2 linked regions of the Vallitalea longa genome follow. The protein of the gene in region 1 binds, or shares a complex with, the protein of each later gene. Links are inferred from orthologs where the notes say so. Each region holds a gene or a part of one and is shown on either strand. Other genes may lie near its edges.

Region 1 (3,300 bases):
ACTATTCTTCAGATTGTGTTTGTTCTTCTTCTGCTGTATCATTATTGTCATCAGTATTATTTTCTTTGTAATCCATATCTTCAAAATCTTCGTCTTCGAATTCCTCAAATTCCTCGAAATCCTCTTCGTCATCAAAATCTTCGAATTCATTTGGGGCTAGCAATTTGTATAATGCAAAAGCTCCTGCGGCAACAGTAACAACTCCAATTACCACCCAAATCCATGTCTTACTTTTATGTTCTTTCTCTTCATTATCATTACCTTTGAACTTCTTAAGCAAATCGTTGACTTGCTTGATATTAAGGAACTCTTCTTTGTTAAGTTTCTCAATCATACTTACACCAACCCTTCATTTGAATATTTTGTATAATTATACCATTATTCTTTGCATTTTTAAACTAATTTTATTCTTATTTTTATTAATATTTTATTAAAAGTATAATTTTATGCTTTCTTTAGATTAGCAAGTCTTGCCATAAGCTTTTTAACTCCAGCACTTGGGAAATTAACTGTAACTTCAAAATCTGCTCCTCCTGGTGTAATGTCCAGTACCTCACCTATGCCAAACTTAACATGCTTTACTAAATCACCTTTTACATAATTAAGTGAAAAATTACTTGGAGATGGAATATTGTTAACGTTTTTCTTAACCACATATGGATTAGTTTTCAAAAAACTATGTGCACTTTTTCTGAAGCTAGTTTTTTCATTAGGTATATCTTGAACTGATTCAGTATACTCAAGATCAAACAAGTCATTGTTGATTTCTCTAATGAATCTTGAAACTTGATTATATTGAGTCATACCTCTAATCATTCTAGAATTGGCACCTAATAGATATAACTTTTGTTTTGCTCTAGTTATACCTACATAGCATAAACGTCTTTCTTCTTCTACGTCTTCTTGTTCTCCAGAAGATATGCTCATGTAGCTTGGGAATAGACCATCTTCCATACCAGAAATAAAAACGCAGGGGAATTCTAATCCTTTAGCACTATGCATAGTCATTAGAACGACAACATTGGTTTCTTCATTATAATTATCTATATCTGCTATAAGAGCAACTTCTTCTAAGAAACCATTTAATGTTGGATTTTCCTCATTACTTTCATATTCAGTTAATTTGGATATCAACTCCCCAATATTATCAATTCTTCCATATGCTTCATCTGTACCTTCAGCCTCTAGTTCTTTAACATAGCCAGTCCTGTCTATTACTTCATTAGTCAAGTCAACAAGACTCATCGTATCCATTTCTACTCTCAGAGTTTTAATAAAATTAGTAAATGCTTCCACTTTCTTAGAAGAACGTGTCATATTTGGTATTTTACCAACTTCACAAAGTGCGTTGAAGAAATTCACATCATTATTATATGCATAATCCTCTACTTTATTAATAGTAGTTTGTCCAATTCCTCTTCTTGGAACATTTATTATTCTTTTTACTGCAATATCATCAGTACTATTATTGATAGTCTTCAAATAAGCAAGTATGTCTTTAATTTCTTTTCTTTGATAGAAAGATGTACCGCCCACAATTTTATAAGGGATATTATTGATGATGAATCTTTCCTCAATAACACGTGATTGGGCATTAGTCCTGTATAGTACTGCAAAATCTTTAAAATTTCTATCTTCTGATTCAATACCTTTAATTATCTCTGAAGACATATATTCAGCTTCAGCCTGTTCATTCTGTAGACATTTATAATTAATTAAAGCACCTGCTTCATTGTCAGTATATAATGTCTTATTCTTTCTTCCATAATTATTACTTATTACTTGATTTGCCGCATCTAATATATTCTTGGTAGAACGGTAATTCTGTTCCAACTTGATTACCTCAGCATTTCTAAAATCTTTCTCAAAATCAAGTATATTACTGATATCTGCACCTCTAAATCTGTATATAGACTGATCATCATCACCGACTACACATAGATTTTTAAATCTGCTTGCTAACAATCCAACAAAAATATATTGCACGTGGTTAGTATCCTGATATTCATCCACCATGATATATTTAAATTTATCTTGATAATAAGATAATACATCTGGACATAACCTAAATACCTCAACTGTTTTTACTAATAAATCATCAAAATCAAGAGCATTATTTTTTTTGAGCCTGTCTTGATACATGGTGTATACTTTAGAGACAACTTGACTCCTGTATTCATAAGCTTGCTTTTCGTAGTTTTTTGGTGTAAGAAGCTTGTCTTTTGCTGAACTTATACTACTTAAAATACTATTTTCTTTAAATTGCTTAGGATCAACATTAAGTTGTTTCATGCATTCACGAATTAATTTTTTCTGATCATCAGTATCATATATAGTAAAATATCGGTCATAACCAATTTTATCAATATGGCGTCTAAGTATCTTCACACATGTAGAGTGAAATGTACTAACCCATATATCTTCACTACCATAACCTACAAGGTTATCAACTCTTTCTCTCATTTCTTTAGCTGCTTTATTCGTAAAAGTAATCGCAAGAATATTCCATGGTGCTACATTTTTTTCTTCAATTAAATATGCTATTCTATGTGTCAATACTCTTGTCTTACCTGAACCTGCTCCAGCTAATATAAGCAAGGGGCCCTCTGTATGTAATACTGCTTTTTTTTGCATTTTATTCAAAGAGTCATATTTTTTATCCATATCAATTACCACCTATATAGTAGAGTTTTTCATATACCTAATATCATATCATATGAAACATTAATTCGCTAGAGCCAAATATAACTATTTACAAGGAAAACTAACTTTAAATGACTATCTTAGCTATATGAAAAACATATTATAACTTACGTTTTCTCAATGTTAGGAATCATGAACGATTCTATATAACTTATTCATTATTCAACAAACTTCTTGCTATGTAGTTTTAAATACTATATAATAAGTATAATGCATAAAATGCATATATAAAGATTTATTCAATGTTAGTTATTTTAAGCACTACTCATCAAAATAATGAGGTGATAAAGAAATGAATTACTTAATGTATATGAAAAAATTATTAAACGATCTTGAAAACATGGACCATGTTTACTCCAAAGATATTCCAAACATTAGCTTATATATGGATCAAGTCACTACTTTTATGGATGAAAATCTAGGTTCATTAAAACGTAGGGATGATGATAAGATATTAACAAAAACCATGATTAATAACTATAGTAAAAATCATATACTACCACCACCAATAAAGAAAAAATATTCTAGGGATCATATGATTATGCTAATATTTATATATTATTCAAAACATGTGCTATCCATAACCGATATTCAAAA
Region 2 (3,293 bases), on another replicon or contig:
CTATACTTATATTACAGTCAGGACATGAAAAATTCTGACTAAATGACATAGATTTACCTTCAACAACATCTATCACTAATAATCCACCAGTCAATTTCATAACAGTTTCAATAGAGTCTGTTAGCCTTTTCTCTATACCTTCTCTAATTATCAATCTATCAATTACAATTTCAATAGTATGTTTTTTATTTTTATCTAAGACTATTTCTTCAGATAGCTCATACATATTTCCATCTATCTTGGCACGGACATAACCGCTCTTTTTAGCCTGTTCCAGTAATTTGATATGTTGCCCTTTCCTTCCTCTTACTACAGGAGCCATTACCATTATTTTGGTTCTTTCTTCTAATTTCATTATTATATCTACCATTTGGTCAACAGTCTGTCTGTTTATTTCTTTTCCACATTTGGGACAATGTGGTATACCGACTCTTGCATATAATAACCTTAGATAATCATATATCTCTGTTACTGTTCCTACTGTTGAACGTGGATTTCTACTAGTCGTTTTTTGATCTATAGATATTGCAGGGGATAGTCCTTCTATACTATCAACATCTGGTTTTTCCATTTGCCCTAAAAACTGTCTGGCATAAGCAGACAATGATTCCACATATCTTCTCTGTCCTTCAGCATATATCGTATCAAATGCTAAAGAAGATTTACCTGAACCACTGAGTCCAGTAAATACAACAAATTTATCTCTTGGAATGGTTAAATCAATATTTTTCAGATTATGTTCTCTTGCACCTTTTATTACAATCGTATCTTTTCCCATAGGACCACCTCTTATTTAATTCTAGTAATTTATTACATCATCAATTAATACCTCATATCAAGCATCTAACTGTTTTTTTAGTTCATATAATTCATCTCTTAATTGAGCTGCTCTTTCAAATTGCAAGTCCATAGCAGCTTGTTTCATTTCTTTTGAACACTTCAAAATCTTTTTCTCCAACTCTTCTCTACTCATAGATTCCGGATCTTTATTTAATTCATATGTCGCTTCTGATTCTGCTACTTGAGTGATACTAATTATATCTCTAACAGGTTTGCTTATAGTTGTAGGAGTAATATTATGCTCTTCATTATACTTTTTCTGTATATCTCTTCTTCTGTTGGTTTCTGTAATTGCTCTATTCATACTATCTGTAATAATATCTGCATACATAATAACTCTTCCCTCTACATTCCTTGCAGCACGTCCTACTGTTTGAATTAGAGCAGTCTCTGAACGCAAAAATCCCTCTTTGTCTGCATCAAGTATCGCCACTAAAGTTATTTCAGGTATATCTAATCCTTCTCTAAGTAGATTTATACCTACAAGAACATCAAATACATCCATTCTAAGATCTCGTACTATCTCAATTCTTTCTAAAGTATCAATATCTGAATGTAGATATCTAACACGTATGCCAGATTCTTTCATGTAATCCGTTAGATCTTCCGCCATTCTTTTAGTTAATGTAGTTATTAATATTTTATTTTTATTTTCCACTTCTTTTTGGACATTGGATATAAGGTCATCTATCTGTCCTTTTACTGGTTTCACTTCAATTTTAGGATCCAATAGACCTGTCGGTCTAATAATTTGTTCAGCCATCAATTGTTTATGGTCGTTTTCATATGGTCCTGGTGTTGCAGAAACAAATAGTACCTGATTTAATTTTCTTTCAAATTCATTGAAATTCAATGGTCTGTTATCTTTAGCTGAAGGTAATCTAAAACCATATTCAACCAATGTGGATTTCCTGGATTGGTCACCTGCATACATACCTCTTACCTGTGGAACAGTCATATGCGACTCATCTATAATCAATAAAAAATCGTCAGGGAAATAATCAATTAAGGTATGTGGTGGTGCTCCTGGTGGTAATCCAGTCAAGTGCCTTGAATAATTCTCTATACCTGAACAAAAACCAGTTTCTCTAATCATTTCAACATCGTAATTAGTTCTCTGGGCTATTCTCTGAGCTTCTAGTAATTTATCCTTTTCCCTAAAAGATTTAACTACTTGAATTTTCTCTTCTTCTATAGACCTTATGGACTTTTCTATTTTATCTGTTTCAATTACATAGTGTGACGCAGGAAATATAGCTATATGTTCCATATACCCCAGTATTTCTCCAGTAATTACATTTATCTCTGTTATCCTATCTATTTCATCACCGAATAATTCTACTCTTACTGCCCTATCAGTTGAAGCTGCTGGAAATATTTCTATCACATCGCCTCTCACTCTAAAAGTACCTCTGACAAAGTTCATATCATTTCTCATATATTGAATATCAACTAATTTTTTTAATATCTCATCTCTATCTTTTATCATTCCCGGTCTTAATGAAAGAACCATATTCTTGTAATCTATAGGACTTCCAAGACCATATATACATGAAACACTTGCCACAATTATAACATCATCTCTTTCTGCAAGAGACGCTGTAGCAGAGTGCCTTAATTTATCTATTTCTTCATTGATTGATGAATCTTTTTCTATAAATGTATCTGTATGAGGGACATATGCTTCTGGTTGATAATAATCATAATAACTAACAAAATACTCTACAGCATTATTAGGAAAAAATTCTTTAAATTCACTATACAATTGAGCGGCTAAAGTTTTATTGTGTGCCATAATTAATGTAGGCTTTTTTAATTCCTTAATAATATGTGCCATGGTAAATGTTTTTCCTGAACCTGTAACTCCTAGTAAAGTCTCGAATTTCTTACCTCTCTTGAAACCACCAGCCAATTTTTTTATTGCATTGGGCTGATCTCCTGTAGGTTGAAATTTAGAATGGATCTCGAATTTAGACATATTATCACCTCTTTTTCTTTATATACGTTACATATTATCAAAATAGCTTAGATAATAAATTCAATCTTCTTATGATTGTTCCTAGAAATAATACAAAAATAATTACAGTTTTATCTATTTAATAAAATCCATTTCATCTATGTATCTACTAGTCATTATTTTTAGTCTTAACTATTATATCACATTAATAAAAAAATGCAAACATATGTTTGTGCAAATATTATCCATCTCATATTAACTGACCATGTTAAATAATGGCAAACTGTACATTTTAAAACATACAGTTTTATAATATATTGTTAGTATAGTAATCGTTGCAATGATATTTACTACCAATATTTTTATGGAGCTCTAGAAAGATTTTTAACAAGTTCTAAAATTAAAACTTAAGTTAGTATTTTTCAGCTAGCTTATTAAGTGTGCAAATATAATTAATTAGGAGGATTTTATTATGAATAGAAATAATGAATCAGTT

What was found.
Region 2: the proteins of pcrA (region 1) and uvrB are in contact, whole or in part, in a crystal structure (PDB 7EGT), measured with the Thermus thermophilus proteins. The link is inferred for Vallitalea longa from one-to-one orthologs. Residues at the interface, in WP_096412145.1 of Thermus thermophilus: His654, Arg656, Phe657, Gln666, Asp668, Glu669, Lys680, Arg681, Leu682, Ser683, Lys685, Tyr686, Ala687; in WP_096411307.1 of Thermus thermophilus: Glu23, Leu25, Arg26, Asp27, Gly28, Glu29, Arg30, Phe31, Arg55, Glu326, Asp327, Phe328, Glu379, Ser382, Gln383, His398, Gly400, Arg401.

Annotation. Positions count from the first base shown.
Region 1 is NZ_BRLB01000001.1:349,997-353,296, forward strand. Bases 55-3,008 are described here. They hold pcrA (DNA helicase PcrA), read right to left. Parts: upstream 2,665-3,008; coding sequence 445-2,664; downstream 55-444. Other genes in these bases: QMG30_RS01425 (hypothetical protein), read right to left, coding at 55-334; QMG30_RS01435 (DUF1836 domain-containing protein), read left to right, coding at 2,996-3,008. In the rest of the region: more of QMG30_RS01425, read right to left, coding at 2-54; more of QMG30_RS01435, read left to right, coding at 3,009-3,300. UniProt on the Escherichia coli protein: A helicase with DNA-dependent ATPase activity. Unwinds DNA duplexes with 3'-5' polarity. Translocates on single-stranded DNA with 3'-5' polarity. Initiates unwinding more efficiently from a nicked substrate than double-stranded DNA.
Region 2 is NZ_BRLB01000009.1:153,342-156,634, reverse strand. The notes cover bases 328-3,274. They hold uvrB (excinuclease ABC subunit UvrB), read right to left. Parts: upstream 2,819-3,274; coding sequence 836-2,818; downstream 328-835. Other genes in these bases: pdxS (pyridoxal 5'-phosphate synthase lyase subunit PdxS), read left to right, coding at 3,270-3,274; uvrA (excinuclease ABC subunit UvrA), read right to left, coding at 328-778. Also shown: more of uvrA, read right to left, coding at 1-327; more of pdxS, read left to right, coding at 3,275-3,293. UniProt on the Escherichia coli protein: The UvrABC repair system catalyzes the recognition and processing of DNA lesions. A damage recognition complex composed of 2 UvrA and 2 UvrB subunits scans DNA for abnormalities.